3 regions of the Halomonas koreensis genome follow, and region 2 is predicted to be linked to each of the others. Evidence: predicted binding sites of a transcription regulator. Region 2 holds the regulator's gene; each other region holds the start of a gene.
The links. The regulator sigma-54, encoded in region 2, starts transcription at its own class of promoters, with help from an activator protein. The targets are predictions, from matches to a motif close to TGGCACNNNNNTTGCTNT.

Region 1: the regulator sigma-54 is predicted to act here: its motif matches at 2,973-2,990, upstream of QC818_RS05505 (ammonium transporter).
Region 3: the regulator sigma-54 is predicted to act here: its motif matches at 5,659-5,676, upstream of glnL (nitrogen regulation protein NR(II)).

Annotation. Positions count from the first base shown of each region.
Region 1 covers NZ_JARWAK010000003.1:236,281-243,909, reverse strand. Annotated here, with positions in the region: gene QC818_RS05515 (chloride channel protein) at 1-1,015, opposite strand, end outside; gene QC818_RS05510 (GFA family protein) at 1,150-1,578, shown strand; gene QC818_RS05505 (ammonium transporter) at 1,720-2,928, opposite strand; gene QC818_RS05500 (aminotransferase-like domain-containing protein) at 3,118-4,512, opposite strand; gene QC818_RS05495 (LysE family translocator) at 4,611-5,210, shown strand; gene QC818_RS05490 (hypothetical protein) at 5,293-5,556, shown strand; gene QC818_RS05485 (hypothetical protein) at 5,511-6,122, opposite strand; gene QC818_RS05480 (RNA polymerase sigma factor) at 6,570-7,629, shown strand, end outside.
Region 2 covers NZ_JARWAK010000018.1:42,367-49,995, reverse strand. Annotated here, with positions in the region: gene rapZ (RNase adapter RapZ) at 1-43, opposite strand, end outside; gene QC818_RS16590 (PTS sugar transporter subunit IIA) at 73-555, opposite strand; gene hpf (ribosome hibernation-promoting factor, HPF/YfiA family) at 559-870, opposite strand; gene QC818_RS16580 (RNA polymerase factor sigma-54) at 983-2,383, opposite strand; gene lptB (LPS export ABC transporter ATP-binding protein) at 2,538-3,263, opposite strand; gene lptA (lipopolysaccharide transport periplasmic protein LptA) at 3,260-3,790, opposite strand; gene lptC (LPS export ABC transporter periplasmic protein LptC) at 3,787-4,371, opposite strand; gene QC818_RS16560 (KdsC family phosphatase) at 4,375-4,932, opposite strand; gene QC818_RS16555 (KpsF/GutQ family sugar-phosphate isomerase) at 4,947-5,933, opposite strand; gene QC818_RS16550 (calcium/sodium antiporter) at 5,974-6,915, opposite strand; gene QC818_RS16545 (ABC transporter ATP-binding protein) at 7,062-7,629, shown strand, end outside.
Region 3 covers NZ_JARWAK010000019.1:51,115-58,743, reverse strand. Annotated here, with positions in the region: gene typA (translational GTPase TypA) at 1-1,648, opposite strand, end outside; gene glnA (glutamate--ammonia ligase) at 2,078-3,484, shown strand; gene QC818_RS16920 (ZIP family metal transporter) at 3,827-4,540, opposite strand; gene QC818_RS16915 (DUF4124 domain-containing protein) at 4,769-5,353, shown strand; gene glnL (nitrogen regulation protein NR(II)) at 5,720-6,766, shown strand; gene glnG (nitrogen regulation protein NR(I)) at 6,759-7,629, shown strand, end outside.

The DNA of each region.
Region 1 (7,629 bases), on a different contig from region 2:
CGCACAGGGCGCCGAACAGGGTGCCGATCACCAGCGCCGGGCTGAACACCCCGCCGCCGAAGCCCATCCCCAGGCACAGCGCCGTGGCGGCGAGCTTGAGTGCCAGCACCACCACCAGTTCCACGCTGCCGAAGGCCCCGGCGATGGTGGCGAAGCGCAGGGTCTCCTGGCCCATGCCCAGGATGTCGGGCACCCAGAGGGCGACCACGCCGAGCAGTGCCCCGGCGATCGCCGGTCGCCAGGGGGCGGCCACCGGCAGGCGCCTGGCCAGCCGGCCCACGCCCAGGATGGCGCGCATGTAGGCCCCCGCGACCAGGGCGCCCAGCCCGCCGATGGCCAGGAAGGCGGCGAACTCCCAGGGCCGGGGCAGGGCGGGGTCGGCCACGTGGAAGAGCGCGCCCCGGGCCAGGACGTTGGTGGCGATCACGTGGCCCACCAGGGCGGCGGCGGCCACCGGAGCGAAGGCGCGCAGGGCGTAGTGGCGCAGCACCACCTCGTGGGCGAAGACGATGCCGGCCAGGGGGGCGTTGAAGGCGGTGGCGATGGCCGCGGCGACGCCGCAGGCGATGGTGATGTTGTCCTCGGAGCGGCCCAGGCGCAGCAGCCGGGCCCCCGCCGAGCCCAGGCTCGCGCCCATGTGCACCAGGGGGCCGTACTGGCCCACCGAGGCGCCGGCGCCCAGCGACACCAGGCCCGAGAGCGCCGAGAGCGCCCCGGCCTTGGGCGGCAGGCGGCCGCGCCGGGTCTGCACGGCGGCGATGACGTCGGCGGGGGTATGGGGGCGGCGCTCGGGGATGGCGCGGTGCAGCTGGCCCACCACCAGGCCGCCGGCGACCGGCACCAGCACCGTGGCCACGGCCAGCCACTCGGGGTGGGCGAACATCATGCGCCCCCGGGGCGAGACCAGCAGCAGGTCGTTGAGCCACAGCACGGCCGCCACGAAGCCCACGGCGGCCAGCGCCGCCAGGCCACCGGTTATGCCGCCAAGCGCCACTAGTCCCAGAAAACGCAGCACGCCCCGTGCCCCGCGGCCCTCGACTTTCCCTGTATCCGGCTTGGTCATGTAACAAGGTGTAGGCGTTGGGCGACGGCTGGTCCACCTCGGCGGCTACACTGAACGGGATACGATGGTGACGATGGAGATGAACGATGAGCCACGCCTATCGCGGCGGCTGCTTCTGTGGCGCCGTCCAGGTCGAAGTCGAGGGCAAGCCGGAGGCCATGGGCTATTGCCACTGTGAATCCTGCCGGCATTGGTCGGCCGGCCCGGTGAATGCCTTCACCCTCTGGAAGCCCGACGCGGTACGGATCACCCGGGGGCAAGAGGAGTTGGAGAGCTACCAGAAGACATCCGCCAGCCGGCGCCGCTGGTGTCGGCGCTGCGGCGGTCACGTGCTGACCGAGCACCCGGGTATGGGGCTGGTCGACGTCTATGCGGCGCTGCTGCCCGACCTGACCTTCGAGCCCGCGCTGCATGTGCATTACCAGGAATCGGTGCTGCGCATTCCCGACGGCCTGCCCAAGATGAAGGACGTTCCGGCGGAGCTTGGCGGTTCGGGAGAGACGTTGGAGGAGTGAGGAGCGGGGTGAAAGGGACAAGGGGCGAGGGAAAGGGAACAGGGGAGGAGAATGGTGTAAGCAGAACGGGGTGAGGGGAAAGGCGTCAGGTGTAGAGTGCGGGGCCCGATGGGGCCCCGCGCCGTATTGGCTCGATGCGCTTCAATCCATCGAGGTGGCGCCGATGCGGTGGATGCTGAGGTCGGCGCCGTTGAACTCCTCCTCCTCGCCGAGGCGCAGGCCGGCGACCCGGGCCACCAGGCCATAGACCACCAGGCCGCCGATCACCGCGATCGCCACGCCGGCCAGCGAGCCGATCAGCTGGGACGCCAGACTGACGCCGCCCAGGCCGCCCAGGCCCTGCTGGCCGAAGATCCCCGCGGCGATGCCGCCCCAGACGCCGCACACCCCGTGCAGGGGCCAGACGCCCAGCACGTCGTCGAGGCGCTCGACGCGCTCCTGGGCCCACTCGAAGAGCACCACGAAGATTGCGCCGGCCACGCCGCCGGTGATCAGCGCCCCGACGGGGTGCATCAGGTCCGAGCCGGCGCACACGGCCACCAGGCCGGCCAGCGGCCCGTTGTGGATGAAGCCCGGATCCTGCTTGCCCAGCACCATGGCCACCAGGATGCCGCCGACCATGGCCATCAGGCTGTTCACCGCCACCAGGCCGCTGATGGCCTCCAGGGTCTGGGCGGACATGACGTTGAAGCCGAACCAGCCGATGGTCAGGATCCAGGCGCCCAGCGACAGGAAGGGGATGTTGGAGGGCGCGAAGGCCACGACCCGGCCGTTGCGGTAGCGGCCCTGGCGGGCGCCCAGCAGCAGCAGGGCCACCAGTGCCACCCAGCCGCCGAAGGCATGCACCACCACCGAGCCGGCGAAGTCGTGGAAGCCGGCGCCGAAGGTCGCGGCCAGCCAGGCCTGCAGGCCGTAGTTGCCGTTCCAGACGATGCCCTCGAAGAAGGGGTAGACCAGGCCGACGATGGCGCCGGCGGCGATCAGCATGGGGTAGAAGCGGGCGCGCTCGGCGATGCCGCCGGAGACGATCGCCGGGATGGCCGCGGCGAAGGTCATCAGGAAGAAGAACTTGACCAGGGCGTAGCCCCGGTCGGCGGTCAGCGCCTCGGCCCCCTGCAGGAAGTGGGTGTCGTAGGCGATGAAGTAGCCGACGAAGAAGTAGACCACGGCGGAGACGCCGAAGTCGGTCATGATCTTGACCAGGGCATTCACCTGGTTCTTGTGGCGCACCGTGCCCACCTCGAGGAAGGCGAAGCCGGCGTGCATGGCCAGCACCATGATGGCGCCGAGCAGCAGGAAGAGGGTGTTGGCGCCCTGAGTCAGGGACGCGACGGCACTCGGAATATCCACGGAACAGGTTCTCCTGAGGCAAGGGGATGACAGCGCATCAGGAAGAAGCAAGAGGCGTTCCAACTTGGCGCACTAGCCCGCACAAGCGGGCCTTGCGAGCACCGTCATGGGGCGAGGCGCCGTGCGGCGGGCTCGCGTGCACCGATGTGGTGCCGATCGGCGGCGGGATGCACGTTCGAGGTGAACGGGCTAGAGCGTCTGCCAGGGGGAGGCGGCCGGGGCGCCCAGCACCTCGTCGACGATATCCAGCGCCCGCGCCAGGACCTCGCGACTCTCCGGCGGGCCCAGGCAAAGCCGCAACGCCTGGGGCGCCGGCTCGCTGCCCACGCAGAAGGGCTCGGGGGTGGTGACCTGGACGCCGCGCCGGGCGAGCCGCGCCTGGACCTCGCTGCCCCGGCGGCCCGCGGGCAGGGGCAGCCAGACCAGCGACGACCCCTCGGCGCTGTGGGGCTCATGGGGCGCCAGTCGCGCCAGGGCCATCGTCCGCCGGGCGGCCAGTTCCTCCAGCTGCCAGGCGAGCAGCTCGCGGCTGGCCGGGTCCTCCATCCAGCGACAGGCCGCCTCCACCATCAGCGGCGGCACCATCCAGCTCTGCGAGCGCAACGCCGAGCCCAGGCGCTCCAGCCAGCGCGGCGGCACCGTGAGGCTGCCGATGCGCAGCCCGCCGGCCAGCACCTTGGAGGTGCTGAAGATGTGAAGGGTGCGTTCCGGGGCCAGCTCGACTAGCGGCGTCCCGCGGCGCTCGACCGGCAGGTACTGCACCGCGTCCTCCACCAGCCAGATGTCGTGAGCCCGAGCCAGCGCCACCAGGCGCGCCCGGCGCGCCTCGGAGAGCCGCGCCCCGGTGGGGTTGTTCAGGTCCGGGGTGAGGTAGAGCAGCCGGGGCGGCTGGCGGGCGCATAACCGGGCCAGGGCCTCGACGTCCATGCCGTCGGCGTCCATGGGCACCGCCGCCAGGCGCAGGTGGGCGTGCTGGGCGGCGCAGATGAAGCCGGGGTAGGTGAGGGCGTCGCCGGCGACCAGTTCCCCGGGCTGGGTGAGGGTGCGCAGCGCCAGGTGGATGCCGTGCTGGCCGCCCTGGGTGATCAGCAGCCGTTCGGGATCGTCGGGCAGCCCCAGCGTGCCCTGCCAGGCGGCGATGCGCGCGCGCTGGGTGGGAGTGCCGCCCTCCGGCTGGTAGTCGGTGGCGGCCTGGATGGCCTCGGGGTCGGCGGCGATCCCGTGCAGCGCCTGCTGCAGGCCCCGGGCGCGCAGCGGGTGGGGCGGCGGCAGGCTCATGCCCAGGTCGAGGACGCCGTCCTCCCGGGGCGGGGCGGCGCGGAAGGTGGCGGTGTCCTCCGCGGCGGGGCGGCGCACGAAGGTGCCGCTGCCCACCCGGGACTCGACCCAGCCCTGTCGCTGGGCCTCGGTGTAGGCCCGGGTGACGGTGCCCACGGTGACGCCCAGGCGATCGGCGAGGCGGCGCTGGGGCGGCAGCTTCTCCCCCGGGGCCAGCTCGCCCCGGGCGACGGCCTCGCCCAGGGCCTCGGCGATGCGGCGGTAGCGCGGGCCGCCCTCGGCGAGCTCGGGTGTCCAGATTGTCATGGTGACAATAAAACCTTTGACGCCATATTCGGGCCCATTATGCTCAGAATTGTCGCGAAAAAGAAGTCAATTCAACAAAATTGTAGGGATACAATTCAATGGACACCCTGGCCACCCTGGGACCCGCGTCCCTGTTCATGATCTCCATGACCATCACCCCCGGCCCCAACAACGTGATGCTTACCGCCTCCGGGGCCAACTACGGCTTCCGCCGGACCCTGCCGCACCTGCTGGGCATCATGGGCGGCTGCTTCTTGCTGTTCGCCGCCGTGGCCCTGGGGCTGGGCCTGGTCTTCGAGCGCTTCCCGCTGGTGCAGACCCTGCTGCGCATCATCGGCAGCGGCTACCTGCTGTACCTGGCCTGGCGCATCGCCACCGCGCCCCCGCCGGCGCTGGACGGGGCCGACGGGCGGCCGCTGAGCTTCTGGCAGGCCGCGGCCTTCCAGTTCGCCAATCCCAAGGCCTGGGTGATGGGGCTGACGCTGATGGCGAGCTTCCTGCCCGAGGGCGGCAACACCCTGGTCAATGCGCTGCTGCTGGCCGCCTTCGCCGAGCTGGTGGCGCTGCCCTGCATCTCGCTGTGGGCGGGCTTCGGCACGGCCATCGGCCGCTGGATCAAGGGGCCCCGCGCCTGGCGGGTGTTCAACGGCACCATGGGCGCGCTCACCGCGGCTTGCGTAATCTTCATCCTGGGCTGAGTCCCGCCTGCGCCGGGAGCGGCTATGCTGAGGCTGTCGCCGGACGCGTCATGCCCAACCACGGTGCAGGGAGCGGAACACCATGCGGATCCAGGCCGCCATCGACACCTCCTATCGTCGGCTCGATGCCGACCCCCGCTTTCAGGCTCGGCGGGCCGAGCGCTATCGGCGCCTGGGCCGGCGCGACGAGGCGCGGCATGCCTATGCGATGGCCCTGGCGCTGGCCGATCGGGGCGACCAGCGCCGCTACCTGGCGCGGCGGCTGGCGGAGTTGGCGTGTCTCGACGAGGGCGAGGCGCCTCAGCCCGCATCCGACAGGTGGGGGGCGAGGCGGCCGATCTGGTAGAGGTCGTGCAGGTAGCCGTCCAGCCGGGCGACCAGCTGGGTGATCAGGACGATGGCGTAGATCAGCAGCATCAGCACCGCCTCCCGGTTCATCCAGGCAAGCGACGGCGCCGAGACCTCGTAGCCGAGGGTGTAGACGCTGAGCCCGCCCAGGAAGATCGCCGCCAGGCAGTTGACGATGATCACGGCCAGCAGCACGCCCCGTGGGTTCCGCGAGGGCAGCCGGGTCTGCCAACCCAGCGGATGGCGGACCCGCAGGCCGTTGCGGCACCGCAGGCGCGACGCCCGGCGGCGCAGCGGCCCGGTGGTGGCCGCGGCCCGGTCGCCGGTGACGGCGGCCTGGGCCAGGCGCGGATCGAGCTCGGGGCCGAAGCGTTCCGCCACGGCCTGGCGGAAGGCCGCCGATGCGGGGCGGGCACCGTCGGCCCCGGCGGCCAGCTCGCGCAGCGCGGCGTCGTAGTGGCGCTCGCGATCGCCGAAGATCTGCTCGGAATAGATGCTGTAGACCTGATAGATGGCCAGGACCACGCCCAGATAGATCAGGGTATAGACGAGGATGTCTTGCATGTCGGGTCGCTCCCTCAACCGGATTGCCGCGCCCGGCGCTCCGGCCGGGGCCCAGATGGTGCGTCGCCGCGTCGCGCCGGGCAAGCGAAAGCCGCCGCCTGCGCCGATCGGTCGCATCCGTGGTGTGGCAAGGGCCGGCGCCCTGGCGAGGTCATCGGCGCCCGGAGCCCCGCGGCCGCGGCCCATTGTCCTGCCGCCCCTGGGCGGCCGCCTTTCACCATGCGCGCCGGCTGGCTTCGATGGGCGGCCCCGGGGCGTTTCGTGGGCCGGCCGAGCCGCATCGAGCTGGCCCTGGTCATCGCAGCCGCGGAGCCGGTGGACGTGCGGGGCAGCGACGACGTCGTCAAGGTGGCCGATATCGGCTTCGCCGCCTGAACGCGGACCGCCGCAGCGACTATGCTGGAGGGCGCACCCCCGCCAGGGAAGGGGCCCGGGAGCGCCATCGCCATGCAGATCCACACCGACATCGAATCGCTCTATCGCCGGCACGCGCCCCGCGTGCTGGCGACCCTGATCCGCCGCCTCGGCGACTTCGACCCGGCCGAGGAGGCGATGCACGAGGCCTTCGCCGCGGCGGTGGCCCGCTGGCCCGCCGAGGGCGTCCCCGAGGAGCCCGTGGCCTGGCTGATCCGGGTCGGCCACCGCCGTGGCATCGACCAGATCCGCCGCCGGCAGACCGCCCGCCAGCACGCCTATCTGCTCGTCCCCGAGGAAGGCGACGCCTCGCAGGCGCGGGGCATCCAGGACGATCTCCTGCGGCTGCTGTTCACCTGCTGCCATCCCGCCCTGGCCATGCCCGACCGGCTCGCCCTGACCCTGCGCGAGATGGCCGGCCTGACCACCGAGCAGGTGGCCAGCGCGCTGCTGCAGAGGCCGGCGTCGCTGGCCCAGCGCATCGTCCGCGCCAAGCGCCGGATCCGCGACGCGGGCATTCCCTACGAGGTGCCCGACGACGCCGAGCTGCCGGCACGGCTGCCGGGGGTGCTGGCGGTGATCTACCTGATCTTCAACGAGGGCTATTCCCGCAGCGACGGCGAGGCGGTGGTGGACGTCCGGCTGGCCGACGAGGCCATCCGCCTGGCCCGGGCCCTGGCCGACCTGCTGCCCAGGGGCGAGGCGTTCGGCCTGCTGGCGCTGATGCTGCTCCACGACGCCCGCCGCACGGCGCGCCAGGACACGGCGGGGGAACTGATCCCCCTGGAGGAGCAGGATCGCCGCCTCTGGGACCGGGCGCAGATCGAGGCCGGCCTCGCCTGGCTCGAGCGCGCCCTGGCGCGGACCCCCACGGGGCCCTACACCCTGCAGGCCTCCATCGCCGCCGTGCACGCCCGGGCGGAACGCGCCGAGGCCACGGATTGGCAGCGCATCGTGCGCCTCTACGAGGCCCTCTACCGTCGCCAGCCCTCGCCGGTGATCGCCCTGAACCGGGCGGTCGCCGTGGCCATGCGCGACTCGCCCGAGGCGGGCCTGGCGCTGCTCGAGGGGCTCGCCGGGCACAGGCAGATCG
Region 2 (7,629 bases):
ACTTGCCGGAGCCGGAGCGTCCGCTGATGATGACGAGCTGCATGACGGGGGTCTCCTGGTCGAGCGGCCGGATCAGTCGCGGCTGTCGCTGGGGGCCTGGCGTCGTATGGCCTCGATGAGGCAGTCGTGAAGCTCGCGTTGGCTGCCGGCGCGGCGCAGGGCGCTGCGGGTCTCGGCGTCGTTCATCACCCCGGCGACCTGGCCGAGCAGGGCGAGATGGGCGTCATCGGCCTGTTCGGGCACCAGCAGCACGAACACCAGGTCCACGGGCTCGCCGTCGACGGCGTCGAAGTCGACCGGCTCGGCGAGCTTGAGGAAGCCGGCGATGGGCGCCTTGCAGTGGGGGTTGCGGGAGTGCGGAATGGCGACCCCGTGCCCGATGCCGGTGCTGCCCAGGCGCTCGCGCCCGATCAGCCGGCTGAAGACCTCCTGGCTGTCGAGGCTCGGGGTGTTCTGGGCGATGAAGGTGCTGAAGAACTCCAGCACCCGTTTCTTGCTTCCCCCGGGCACGCCGAAGAGGATGCGCTCGGGGGGCAGGATGGCTTCCAGTGACATGGGTCAGCGGACGCTAGCGGCGCCCTGGGCGCGTGCCTGGGCCTTTTCCTTGTGCTTGACCAGCTGGCGGTCGAGCTTGTCGGCAAGGGCGTCGATGGCGGCGTACATGTCGCCGTCCATGGCCTCGGCATGGAGGTCGGCACCGGCGGCGTGAAGGGTGCAGGCGGCCTGCTGGCGTTCCTTCTCGACGGAGAGCGTGACCTGGACGGTGGTGATGTTGTCGTAGTGGCGCTCCAGGCGAGCGAGCTTTTCCTGCACGTAGTCACGCAGGGGATCGGTCAGTTCCACGTGGTGGCCGGTGAGGTTGACTTGCATGACACGCTCCTTGCTCCTTGGGTGGTGACTCGATTGTAACCCTTTTTGGTGCCATGCAAACCCCCCGTCCGGCGCCCCGCTCAGGGCCGTTCAACGCAGCCGGGCAACGCCCTCAGCGCAGGCGCTTGCGCTGGCTCGAGGAGGGGATCTGCATCGCCTCCCGATACTTGGCCACGGTGCGCCGGGCGACCTCGATGCCCTCCTCGCCGAGCAGGGCCACCAGGCGGCTGTCGGAGAGCGGCTTGCGGGGCGGCTCGTCCTGGATCAGCTTGCGGATGCGGGCGCGGATCGCGGTGCTGGAGTGGGCATCCTCGCCGCCGCCCACCTGGCTGGAGAAGAAATACTTGAGCTCGAACACGCCGCGCGGGGTGTGGATGAACTTCTGGGTGGTGACCCGCGAGATGGTCGACTCGTGCATCTCCACCGCCTGGGCGACATCGGCCAGGATCAGCGGCTTCATGGCCTCCTCGCCGCGTTCCAGGAAGTCGAGCTGGCGGGTCATGACCTCGCGCCCGACGCGCAGCAGGGTGTCGTTGCGGCTCGACAGGCTCTTGATCAGCCAGCGGGCCTCCTGGAGGTGGTCCTTGAGGAACTGGTTGTCCTGGCTCTTGTCGGCGCGCTTGATCAGTGCCGCGTAGTCGGGCTGGATGCGCAGCCGCGGCATGGCCTCGGGGTTGAGCTCCACCTGCCAGCCCCGGGCGGTGTGGCGCGCGATCAGGTCGGGGATCACGTAGTCGCTGTCGCCGCTCGAGAAGGCGCTGCCCGGGCGCGGGTCCAGGCCGCGGATCAGGGCGATCACCCGATCGAGGGTGGCGTCGTCGAGCCCCAGGCGGCGCTTGAGCAGGCGCCGGTCGTCGCCGGCCAGGGCCTCGAGGAACTGGCGCACCAGGCGGCGCGCCTGGGGCAGCAGGGGGGTATCGTCGGGCAGGGCGGCGAGCTGCAGCAGCAGGCACTCGCGCAGGTCCCGGGCCAGCACGCCGGTGGGCTCGAACTGCTGGAGGCGCAGCAGCACGCCCTCGACCTCGCGGTGGGTCAGGCCGTCGAGGCCCTGGGCGCGCAGGCCGTCGCGGAGCTCGTCCAGGGACTGGTCCAGGTAGCCGTCGGCGTTGACGGCATCGATCAGGCTCTCGGCGATGCGCGTCTCGCGCTCCTCCAGGCCGCTCATCGCCAGCTGCCAGGCCAGGTGGCCCTGCAGGCTCTGGCCGGCGGCCTGGCGTTCGAAGTCGGGCCCCTCGCCGCTGCCGCCGGCGTCCTGGAAGGTGTCCGACCAGTCGCTGTCCACGCTGAGCTCCGCGGGGATCTCGTCGGCCCAGTCGTCGTCGGCGGCCTCGCCGACCGCCTGCTCGCCGAAGTCCTCCTCGAGCTCCAGCATGGGGTTGGCCTCCAGGGCCTGCTGGATCTCCTGGCGCAGGTCGAGGGTGGAGAGCTGCAGCAGGCCGATCGCCTGCTGCAGCTGCGGCGTCATGGTCAACTGGGTGCCGACGCGCAGTTGCAGGGATGCCTTCATGGCCATGGGGGGCTCCACTCTCCAGGCGAAGAAGCCCCCACCCTAGTCCCGGCGGCGGCGCGGCGCAAGTCCTGGCCAAGCAATTAGCATGCCACCGGCAAGCGCCATGCCCGTCGCCATTCGTCGACGAAATATCAGTGACTTGCGAAGAAAAATCGAGTCAGAGCCGGAAGTCCTGACCCAGGTAGACGTCGCGCACCTTCTGGTTGGCGAGGATCGCCTCGGCGTCGCCCTCGGCGATGATCTGGCCGTCGCCGACGATGTAGGCGCCGTCGCAGATATCCAGGGTCTCGCGCACGTTATGATCGGTGATCAGTACGCCGATGTGGCGATCCCGGAGCTGGCGAATGATGCCCTTGATCTCGCCCACCGAGATGGGATCGACCCCCGCGAAGGGCTCGTCGAGCAGGATGAAGTCAGGTTCGGTGGCCAGGGCCCGGGCGATCTCGACCCGGCGTCGCTCGCCGCCCGACAGGCTCATGCCCGGATTGTCGCGGATATGGGTGACGTGGAAATCCTCCAGCAGCTGCTCGAGGCGCGCCCGGCGGCCGGCGCGATCCAGGTCGCCCCGGGTCTCCAGGATGGCCATGATGTTGTCGGCCACCGAGAGCTTGCGGAAGATCGAGGCCTCCTGGGGCAGGTAGCCGATCCCGGCCCGGGCGCGCTCGTGCATGGCCGCTCCCGAGAGGTCGCGATCGTCGATGGCGACGCGGCCGGCGTCGGCGCGCACCAGGCCGACGATCATGTAGAAGGAGGTGGTCTTGCCGGCGCCGTTGGGGCCGAGCAGGCCGACGATGCGGCCCTGGCGGATCTCCAGGCTGATGTCGTGGACCACCCGGCGGCGCTTGTAGCTCTTGGCGAGGTGCTGGGCGCTGAGGGTCTTCATGGGGCGTCCTGCTGCTCGGGCTCCAGGGTCATGCGCACCCGCTGGCGCTCGTCGACGCCCTCGGCGTCGGCGCGGGCCTGGACGACCCGGCGGTCGAGGAAGTATTCCAGGTAGCCGCCGTCGAAGGTGTCGCCGCCCTGGTGCAGTTCGGCGCGGTCGATCAGCTCGATGCGTCGCTCGGCCACGTGGTAGACGACGGTGCGGCCCCAGGCGCGCACCGTCGGCTGGTCGGGGGCGGGCTGCTGCTCCAGGTAGGCGCGCTCGCCGGTGGCGGTGGCGCGGGTCAGTCGGCCGGCGTCGTTGCGCTGGATCTCGACCCGGGCCCCGGTCAGCAGCAGGCTGCCCTGGCGGATCCGCACGTCGCCGCGGTAGACGGCGGTGCCTGCGCGGTCGTCCAGGTCTAGGCGGTCGGCCTCCACCTGGATCGGGGCGCTGGCGTCGCCTTCCAGGGCCAGGGCCGAGGGGGCGGCCAGCATCAGGGCGGCCAGCATCAGGGCCAGCAGCGGGGCGAGGGGCGGTCGCGTCATGACTCGGGGTCCTCCTGGGGTTGCGGCGGGTGGTGGCCGCGCACATTGTCGGTCAGCCGGGCGCGGTTGTCATCGAGCCAGGCGTCGAAGCGCTCGCCGCGCATGCGCTGGGGCGGCTGGCTGAGCCGCGCCGGGGTGTCGCTCCAGGCATGGCCGGCCTCGGCGTCGTAGTGGAGGCGTTCGGTCTCGAGCCGCCAGCGCTCCCGGGGGGCGACGAGCCGCGCCTGGCCCTCGAGCAGCAGGGGGGCGCCGCCGGCGCCGAGGCGGCCGCGCCGGGCCGAGGCCAGCCACAGGCGGCCGGCGTCGTCGCGCAGCCGGGCGTCCGGCTCGACCAGCCGCGTGACGTCGTCGACCGGGGTGTGGGTGAGGCGCGGCGTGGTCAGGCGCTGGTGGGCGTGGCCGGTGGCGTCGAAGCGGGTCAGCCGAGCGTCCTCCAGGTAGTAGTCGGGCTCGCCGCGCTGACCCTGGGGCACCGGGCCCGGCGCCGAGGCGTCCCGGCGGTCGAGGGTCGCCAGGCCGCCGCCCAGGACGAGCAGCAGCAGCAGCAGCCAGGTGCGGAAGCCGGGGCGGGGCAGGCGCATGGCTCAGGCCCGGCCGTGGAGGTAGGTGTCCAGCACGGCGTCCCAGTGGCCCTGGGCCTGGAGCAGGGCGTCGCAGATCTCGCGGGCCGCGCCGAAGCCGCCCTCGCGCTCGGTCACCCAGTCCGCCTGCCGACGGATGTAGTCGGGGGCGCCGGGCACGCTGATGCCCACGCCGGCCTGGCGGATGGCCGCCACGTCGGGCATGTCGTCGCCGCAGTAAGCGGCCTGGTCGAGGTCGAGCGCCAGGCGCCGGCACAGCGCGCGCAGTACCGGCAGCTTGTCCTCGACGCCCTGGTGGAGGTGGGCGATGCCCAGGGCGGCGGCGCGGCGGCTGACCATCGGCGAGTCGCGGCCGGTGATCAGCGCCACCTCGATGCCGGCCCGCTGGGCCAGCTTGATGCCGTGGCCGTCCAGGGTGTGGAAGGCCTTGCTCTCGCCGCCGTCGGCGTGGAAGTAGAGGCGGCCATCGGTCAGCACGCCGTCCACGTCCATGGCCAGCAGGCGCACGCGGCGCAGGCGGTCGACCAGGCGGGGGTCCAGCGGGGAGGCATCGAAGGTCATGGGGTCTCCTTGAGTCAGATCACGCCGCTGGCCAGCAGGTCGTGCATGTGCAGGGCGCCCACCGGGCGGTCGTCGTCGTCCACCACCGCCAGCGCGGTGATGCGGCCGTCTTCCATGAGGCGCACCGCTTCGGCGGCCAGGGTGTCGGGCGATACCCGCTTGCCGGGCACGGTCATGACCCGGTCGACGCTCAGGCCGGAGAGGTCGCTGTGCTGGTCCAGGGTGCGGCGCAGGTCGCCGTCGGTGTAGACCCCGGCCAGCCGGCCCGCCGGGTCGATCACGCAGGTGAAACCGAGGCCCTGGCGGGTGATCTCCAGCAGGGCGTCGCGCAGCGGGCTGCCCAGGGGGACGCGGGGCAGGCGGTCGCCGCTGTGCATGAGGTCGGCCACGGTGAGCAGCAGCCGCTTGCCGAGGCTGCCGCCGGGGTGCGAGAGGGCGAAGTCCTCGGCGGTGAAGCCGCGGCTCTCGAGCAGCGCCACCGCCAGGGCGTCGCCCAGGGCCAGGGCGGCGGTGGTGGAGGAGGTGGGGGCCAGGTCCAGCGGACAGGCCTCGCGCTCGACGCCGGCGTCCAGGTGGGCCTCGGCGTGGCGGGCCAGGGTCGAGCCGGGGCGGCCGGTCAGGCTGATCAGCGGCGTGCCCAGGCGCTTGAGCAGCGGCAGCAGCGCGGTCACCTCGGCGGTCTCGCCGGAGTTCGACAGCGCCAGGACCACGTCGCCGGGCGTGATCATGCCCAGGTCGCCGTGGCTGGCCTCGCCGGGGTGAACGAAGAAGGCCGGGGTGCCGGTGCTGGCCAGGGTCGCGGCGATCTTGCCGCCGATGTGGCCGGACTTGCCCATGCCGGTGACGACGACGCGCCCGCGGCAGGCCAGGATCAGCTCGCAGGCGCGCTCGAAGTCGCCGTCCAGGCGTTCGACCAGGGCGCCGATGGCCTGCTGCTCGAGGCGAAGGGTGCGCTCGGCACTGGCCAGCAGGCCGGAAGAGGAGGAGGATGCGTCGGTCATGGCGTCGATTGTTGCCTGTCGCGGGGTTTGGCTCAAGGGGTCAGGTCCAGGCGCCGGCCAGCCACGCCAGGTAGCCGGCATAGGCCAGGGCCAGCAGGGCGCCCGGCAGGCGGCCCAGATGGCCGCGGCGCTGCCACAGCAGCAGCATGCCCAGCGCCAGGGTCAACACCAGCATGGTGGGGTAGTCGCGGCTGGCGGCGGCGGGGTCGGCGGCGGCGGGGCTCAGCAGGGCGGGCACGGGCAGCACGGCGAGCATGTTGAAGAGGTTGGAGCCGATGACGTTGCCGATGGCCAGGTCGTGGTGGCGCTTGAGGGCGCTGGCCACGCAGGCGGCCAGTTCCGGCAGGCTGGTGCCGATGGCCACCACGGTGAGGCCGATGACCAGCTCGCTGATGCCCATCGCCAGGGCCAGCTCGCTGGCGCCCCAGACCAGGGCCCGGGAGCTGGCGACCATGATCGCAAGCGTCGTCGCCAGCCACAGCAGGGCCCGGCCCAGGCGCATGTCGGGGATCTCGCCCTCGGCGTCGATCGCATCCGGGGTGTCGGCCCGGAACAGCCACCACAGGCTGAAGAACAGCAACGCCAGCAGCAGCAGGCCGTCGAGGCGGTCCAGATGGCCGTTGGCCAGGGCGTAGCCCGCCAGGCCGGTGGCGCCGAGCAGCAGGGGCAGTTCCTTGCGCACGATCGAGAAGCGCACCGGGATGGGCACCACCAGGGCGGTGAGGCCCAGCACCAGGCCGATGTTGGCGATGTTGGAGCCCAGGGCGTTGCCGATCGCCAGGTTGGGGATGCCGTCCAGGGCCGCCATGATCGAGACCACGATCTCCGGCGCCGAGGTGCCGATGGAGACGATGGTCATGCCCACCAGCAGGGTGCTCATGCCCGCCTGGCGGGCGGTCGCGGCGGCGGCGCCGACGAAGCGGTCGGCGCTCCATAGCAGGCCGATGAAGCCGAGGATCACGATCAGGGAGGGAGCCAGCATGGTCGTCGGGGGCGTCCGGTGTCGGAAAAGGGCGCCCATTGAACCCGCTGCGTGCGCCGGGTGCAAGCCGGAGGGATCGCCAGGCTGGCGCCCCGGGACACGGTTAGGATACGATGTTCGATAATCTCGTGAAAGGACGCCAACGGATGACCGACACCCCCCTCGTCGAGGTCGAGGGCCTGCACTTCTCGCGCGGAGACAGGGAGATCTTCCGCGGCCTGGACATGGTGGTGCCGCGAGGCAAGATCACCGCGATCCTGGGGCCCAGCGGCACCGGCAAGACCACCCTGCTCAAGCTGATCGGCGGCCAGCTGGCCCCGGAGGCCGGGCGGGTGCGCATCGCCGGCCAGGACGTGCACGCCCTGTCGCGCAAGGCGCTTTTCCGGCTGCGCCGCCGCATGGGCATGCTGTTCCAGAGCGGCGCGCTGTTCTCGGACCTGGACGTCTTCGAGAACGTGGCCTTTCCGCTGCGCGTGCATACCGACCTGCCGGAGACGATGATCCGCGACCTGGTGCTGATGAAGCTCCAGGCGGTGGGCCTGCGCGGCGCCCGGGCGCTGATGCCCTCGGAGCTGTCCGGCGGCATGGCGCGCCGCGTGGCCCTGGCTCGGGCGATCGCCCTGGATCCCGAGCTGATCCTCTATGACGAGCCCTTCGTCGGCCAGGACCCGATCTCCATGGGGGTGCTGGTGCAGCTGATCCGGCGCCTCAACG
Region 3 (7,629 bases), on a different contig from region 2:
TGTCGAGCTTCTTGGCCTTGGTGGGATTGACCACCATGTCCTCGGCGCGGCTGTTGATGCCCACCAGCATGCCCTCGTAGACCTCGGTGCCGTGCTCGATGATCAGCTTGCCGCGGTCCTGCAGGGCGAACAGCGCATAGGCCAGCGCCTTGCCGCTGACCATGGACACCAGCACGCCGTTGCGGCGCTCGACCGAGGCGTCCGGCTTGAGCGGGCCGTAGTGGTCGAAGCGGCTGGTGAGGATGCCGGTGCCGGAGGTCAGGGTCAGGAACTGGCCGCGGAAGCCGATCAGCCCGCGCGCGGGGATGATGAAGTCCAGGCGGACCCGGCCCTTGCCGTCCGGGTGCATGTTCTTGAGCTCGCCCTTGCGGTAGCCGAGCTCCTCCATGATGGCGCCCTGGTGCTCCTCCTCGCAGTCGATGATGACTTCCTCGTAGGGCTCCTGGGGCTCACCGTCGATCTCGCGGATGATCACCTCGGGCCGGCCCACCGCCAGCTCGAAGCCCTCGCGGCGCATGCTCTCGATCAGCACCGAGAGGTGCAGCTCGCCGCGGCCGGAGACGATGAACTTCTCGGGGCTGTCGCCCTGCTCGACGCGCAGCGCCACGTTGTGGATCAGCTCCTGGTCGAGGCGATCCTTGATGTTGCGGCTGGTGACGAACTTGCCGTCCTTGCCGGCGAAGGGCGAGTCGTTGACCTGGAAGGTCATGGACACGGTGGGCTCGTCCACGGTCAGCGCCGGCAGCGCCTCCACGGCGCTCGGATCGCACAGCGTGTCGGAGATTGCCAGGTCCTCGATGCCGGTGATGCAGATGATGTCGCCGGCGGAGGCCTCCTCGGTCTGCACCCGCTCCAGGCCCAGGTGGGTCATGACCTGGCCGATCTTGCCGCGGCGGGTGTTGCCCTCCTTGGAGACCACGGTGACCTGCTGGTTGGGCGTGACGCTGCCGCGGGTGATGCGGCCCAGGCCGATGACGCCCACGTAGCTGTTGTAGTCCAGCGCCGAGATCTGCATCTGGAAGGGCGCTTCCAGCTCGACCTTGGGCGGCTCGACGATGTCGACGATGGCCTGGAACATCGGCGTCATGTCCTCGGTCAGCTGGTCCGGCTCGGGGCCGGCCACGCCGTTGAGGGCGGAGCAGTAGATGATCGGGAAGTCGAGCTGCTCGTCGGAGGCGCCCAGGTTGTCGAAGAGATCGAAGATCTGGTCGATGACCCAGTCCGGGCGCGCGCCCGGGCGGTCGATCTTGTTGACCACCACGATCGGCTTGAGGCCCTGGTCGAAGGCCTTCTGGGTGACGAAGCGGGTCTGCGGCATGGGGCCGTCGACGGCGTCGACCATCAGCAGCACCGAGTCGACCATCGACATCACCCGCTCGACCTCGCCGCCGAAGTCGGCGTGCCCGGGGGTGTCGACGATGTTGATGTGGTAGTCCCGGTCGTCGGGACCCTGCCAGCGGATCGCCGTGTTCTTGGCCAGGATGGTGATGCCGCGTTCCTTCTCCTGGTCGTTGGAGTCCATGATGCGCTCCTGCCCCTCGGCCTTGCGGTCCAGGGTCCCGGACTGCTGGAGGAGCTTGTCGACCAGGGTGGTCTTGCCGTGGTCGACGTGAGCGATGATGGCGATGTTGCGAAGATTCTCGATCACGACGGGATCCTGCTGGGAAAAGTGGGCCCGCATTATAGGGTCAGGACCCGGCCGCTACCAGCCTTGTGGCGGAGGAAGCCGTCGCGGCCCCGTTCGCCGCGAGATATTGCACCTGTTTGGTGCATTTGTGGCGCGTCGTGCTGCATCGCGGGGCATTCTGCGGCGCCATGCTGGGGCATGCCTGGGGGCGCGACGCGGCACGATTCGTGGGCGGCTTCTTTTTTTCCGTTTTATGGCAGCGGGTTATCGTGTTGACTGCGCGGTGTGCGGAAAACCTGGCATGCGACCTGCATTGAACGGGACAGTGCCATGATGATGCATGGCGTCGTGGGCAGGCCGCCCGCGGCATGCTACAACGTCGGCTGGACACACCCGCGACCGGCGACCCGTAACACGCATTGCCATCTCAGCTATCCAGTGGAGGATCCCATGTCCGAGAAGACGCTCGCCCTGATCGAAGAACACGACGTGAAGTGGATCGACCTGCGCTTCACCGACACCAAAGGCAAGGAGCAGCACGTCTCCATTCCGGCCCGTGACGTGGACGACGAGTTCTTCGAGAACGGCCAGATGTTCGACGGCTCCTCCATCTCCGGCTGGAAGGGCATCAACGAGTCCGACATGATCCTGCGTCCGGACGACGGCACCGCCTTCCTCGACCCCTTCACCGAGGACGCCACCCTGGTGCTGCGCTGCGACATCATCGAGCCGGCCACCATGCAGGGCTACGAGCGCGATCCGCGCTCCATCGCCAAGCGCGCCGAGGCCTACCTGCAGTCCACCGGCCTGGGCGACACCGCCTTCTTCGGACCCGAGCCCGAGTTCTTCATCTTCGACGAGGTGCACTGGAAGGCCGACATCGAAGGCGCGATGTACAAGATCACCTCCGAGGAGGGCGCCTGGGCCACCGACCGCCAGGTCGAGGGCGGCAACCTGGGCCACCGTCCGCGGGTCAAGGGCGGCTACTTCCCGGTGCCCCCGGTGGACAGCTTCCATGACATCCGCAGCGCCATGTGCAACACCCTGGAGGCCATCGGCCAGAGCGTCGAGGTGCATCACCACGAGGTGTCCAACGCCGGCCAGAACGAGATCGGGGTGAAGTTCAACACCCTGGTCAAGAAGGCCGACGAGGTGCAGGAGATGAAGTACGTGATCCACAACGTGGCTCACGCCTACGGCAAGACCGCCACCTTCATGCCCAAGCCGCTGGTCGGCGACAACGGCAGCGGCATGCACGTGCACCAGTCCTTCTGGAAGGACGGCAGCAACCAGTTCGCCGGCGACGAGTACGCGGGCCTCTCCGAGATGGCCCTCTACTACATCGGCGGCATCATCAAGCACGCCCGGGCCCTGAACGCCTTCACCAACGCCTCCACCAACTCCTACAAGCGACTGGTGCCGGGCTTCGAGGCGCCTGTGATGCTGGCCTACAGCGCCCGCAACCGTTCCGCCTCCATCCGCATCCCCTACACCGCGAGCCCCAAGGGCAAGCGCGTCGAGGCCCGCTTCCCGGACCCGACCGCCAACCCCTACCTGTGCTTCGCGGCGATGCTGATGGCCGGCATCGACGGCATCAAGAACAAGATCCATCCCGGCGATGCCATGGACAAGAACCTCTACGACCTGCCGCCGGAAGAGGGCAAGTCCATCCCGACCGTCGCCGAGAGCCTGGACCAGGCCCTGGCGGCGCTGGACGCCGACCGCGCCTTCCTGACCGAGGGCGGCGTCTTCACCGACGAGATGATCGATGCCTACATCGAGCTGCTCCAGGAAGACGTCGAGCGCCTGCGCATGACCACCCATCCGGTCGAGTTCGACATGTACTACAGCTGCTGAGGCCGCGGCGCCCCGGCGCCGCCCTCCGGCACATCAAAGGCACGCCTTCGGGCGTGCCTTTTTCGTGATGCCTCGCATTTCACCGGGAAACGGCCGGCCAACCCGGCGGCGGGTGGGGAGGCTAAGCGTTAGCGCATCCGCCATGACCCGGTTCGGCGCTCTTCGCAATGTAGCGTGACACCGTTGAGGTTCGTAGGAGCGCTGCTCCGCAGCGCGATCCGCCGCGTCAGCGGCGGCAGAGCGGGGCACCACCGAGGAGGCGGATGTCTGGGGCGCCTGCGGCGCCTTTCGCGCAGCAAGCTGCGCTCCTACGCAACCCGTCGCACCCTGCCCTGACGCTGGTCAGTGGAGCAGCAAATGCCCGCCGATGCCCAGCGCGAAGCCCAGCACCGCGCCGAGCGGCGGGCCCCAGTGGCGCTCGAGCCGGGCCTGGGGCGCCAGGTCCTGGAATACCGAATAGAGGATGCCGCCGGCCGCGAACAGCATGATCGCCGCCACCGCCGCCGGGTAGTCGGCCAGCCACCAGTAGCCGCCGAGGCCGGCCAGCGGCCCCAGCCAGGCCATGGCGAAGAACAGCCCGAGCAGGCGGCGGTTCGAGTAGTCGGTGGTGCCGTGGAGCTCCCGGTAGGCGTTGAAGCCCTCGGGCAGGTTCTGCAGCGCCATCAGCAGGGCCAGCAGGGGGCCGCCATGGCCGCCGTAGGCGAAGGCCGCGCCCAGCGCCAGGGCCTCGGGCACGAAGTCGGCGAGCATGGCGGCGAGCTGGCTGGCCGAGGTGCCGCTGCGGTGGAGCAGGATATCCAGCCCCATGAAGGCCAGCCCGCCGGCCAGGAACCAGCCCAGCGCCGGGGCCATGGCCAGGTCGCCGAGGCTGTCCGGCACCAGCACCAGGGCCACCGCCGAGAGCAGGGCGCCGCCGCCGAAGGCGATGATGCCGTGGCGCAGCTCGGTCTCCAGCCAGCGAGGGCCGATACGCTCCTCCAGGGCGATCCAGCCGCCCAGCGGCATCGCCATGCCGGCCATCAGGGTCAGGGTCGCGACCGTCTGCCATGCGTCCATGCGGAATGCTCCTCGCCTCGTGGTGTCCGATGGCTATCCTATCCGCATCCGCCGGGGGCGCGCAGGGGCATTCCGTGGCGGGCCCGGGCTGGACTAGACTCGGACGAGCCTTCGGCCTCGGCGCCGCCCGGCTCTTGCGTCACTCGCCGAGTGTTCGGGCAGCGCCTAGGCTGAAAGCATGATGGCGCCCTGCGGGCGTGCGGACGTCGACGATCCTGGGAGAGACGCATGAAAACGGCAGTCGTGTTACTGACTCTGGGCCTGACGCTCAGCCTCTCGGCCGGTGCCGAGACCATCTATCGCAGCACCGATGCCCAGGGCAACGTCATCTTCACCGACGATCCCGGGGCGGGCGGCGAGGAGGTGAATCTGGCGCCGCTCACCGTGGTGCCGGCCCAGGCGCCGCAGGTCGAGGGACTGCCGGTTCGCGGCCAGGGGCAGGCGAGCCGCCCCCGTGACGATGCCGGGCCCGGCCAGCCCTTCATGCCCTACGACCGTTTCGCGATCGCCTCCCCCGAGCACGAGACGACCCTGCCCACCGGCGCCGCGGGCAATGTCCAGGTGCGCCTGGGCATTCGCCCGGCGCTGCGCGAGGATCATCGGGTGCGCCTGCTGCTGGACGGCCGGGTCAGCCAGTCGGCCATGCACACCGACGCCTTCATGCTCTCCAACCTGAACCGCGGCGAGCACGTGCTCGAGGCCGAGCTGCTCGACGCCAGCGGCGCCGTGCGCCATCGCAGCACGCCGGTGACCCTCTACGTGCAGCGCGCCAGCGTCAACCTGCCCCGCAATCCCAACAACCCGGGCAATTAGCTGCCCCCGGGCCGGCCGCATCCGCCGCCCTGTGCGGACGGCTCCCCGCGGCCTTGTGCCCCGCCGCCGGGGCGTGGCGACGGCCGCTTCGATGCCTTCGACCATGCCGAGCGGGTGAAGCAGGGCAGCGCCTTCCGGCGCGCCGAACGCCTGCGCGGCGAGCGGCCGCCGCCGGAGGCCGACTGATCCACCGCGACGCCGGCCGACGCCTTCCCGCAGTGCGTGCACCAGGTTGGTGCACTAAAATGGTGCACAGTGCCCCCGGATATCGCCGTCATGGCGCCGGCTCGCCGCCCGCTCCATGATGGCGCGCTTCTTGCAGCGTACTCCGGGGCCAGTCGCCACTTCGCTGCCGGGAATGCCTGCATGTATCAACGCCTGATGGAACACCTCACCACCGCCGTGCTGCTGCTGGATGGCGAGCTTCGCCTGCGCTGGATGAATCCCGCGGCGGAGGCGCTGCTGGCGCTGAGCCGCGCCCGGGTCACCGGGTTGGCCCTGCCGGGGCTGGTCGGCGGCGAGGAGGAGATCGGCGAGGTGCTGGCCAAGGCCCGGGACGAATTCCATCCCTTCACCCAGCGCGAGGCGCGCCTGATGCGGCCCACCGGCGAGCCGCTGACCGTGGACTACACCGTCACCCCCCTGGCCCCGGACGAACTGCTGCTGGAGATGGAGCCCCGCGACCGGCTGCTGCGCATCTCCCGGGAGGAGGCCCTGCAGACGCGGCAGGAGACCATCAAGGTGTTGGCCCGGGGGCTGGCCCACGAGGTCAAGAACCCCCTGGGCGGGATCCGCGGGGCCGCCCAGCTGCTGGAACGCGACCTGGACGACCCGCAGCTCGCCGAGTTCACCCGGATCATCGTCGAGGAGGTCGACCGGCTGCGTGACCTGGTGGACGCCATGCTCGGCCCCAACCGCATGCAGCATCGCGAAGCGCTCAACATCCACCGGGTGCTGGAGCGAGTGCGCTCGCTGATCGCCGTGGAGCACCCCGAGGTGGCCATCCGCCGCGACTACGATCCCAGCCTGCCCGACCTGACGGGCGACGAGTCGCAGATGATCCAGGCGATCCTCAACGTGGCCCGCAACGCCGTGGAGGCGATGACCGAGGCGCAGACCCCGGCCCCCGCCCTGGCGCTGCGCACCCGGGCCCGGCGCCAGTTCACCCTGGGCGCCGAGCGCCACCGCCTGGTCTGCGAGGTGAGCATCGTCGACAACGGCCCCGGCATCCCCGAGGCGCTCCAGGAGACGCTCTTCTACCCCATGGTCTCGGGCCGCGCCGAGGGCAGCGGCCTGGGGCTCTCCATCGCCCAGTCGATCCTGCACCAGCATCAGGGACTGATCGAGTGCGATTCCGAGCCCGGCCATACCGAATTCCGACTGCTGATACCGCTGGAGGCATCCCATGACTGAAGCCGCACGCGTCATGGTCGTCGACGACGACCGCGCCATTCGCTGGGTGCTGGAGCGCGCCCTGGCCCAGCCCGACTTGGCGGTCGAGTGCGTGGAGCGCGCCGACCGGGTGCTGGAGCGCCTCCTGGCGGAGCCGCCGGACGTGCTGGTCACCGATATCCGCATGCCGGGCATCGACGGCCTGGACCTGATGGCCAGGGTGCGCGAGGCGCACCCGGACCTGCCGGTGATCGTGATGACCGCCCACTCGGACCTGGACAGCGCCGTGGCCTCCTACCAGGGCGGCGCCTTCGAGTACCTGCCCAAGCCCTTCGACGTGGACGAGGCCCTGGCCCTGGTGCGCCGCGCCGTGGCCCATGCCCGGGAGCGGCAGCGCCCGATCCGCGCTCCCGAGGGTCTGGACACCGAGATCATCGGCGAGGCCCCGGCCATGCAGGAGGTGTTCCGGGCCATCGGCCGGCTGGCCCAGTCGCACATCACGGTGCTGATCAACGGCGAGTCCGGCACCGGCAAGGAGCGCGTCGCCCAGGCGCTGCACCAGCACAGCCCGCGGGCCGGCAAGCCCTTCATCGCCCTGAACATGGCGGCGATCCCCCGGGACCTGATCGAGTCGGAGCTGTTCGGCCACGAGAAGGGCGCCTTCACCGGCGCCACCGCCAGCCGGCAGGGCCGCTTCGAGCAGGCCGACGGCGGCACCCTGTTCCTCGACGAGATCGGCGACATGCCCGCCGAGACCCAGACCCGGTTGCTGCGGGTGCTGGCCGACGGCGAGTTCTATCGGGTCGGCGGCCACACCCCGGTGAAGGTGGACGTGCGCATCATCGCCGCCACCCACCAGGACCTGGAGGACCTGGTCGACGACG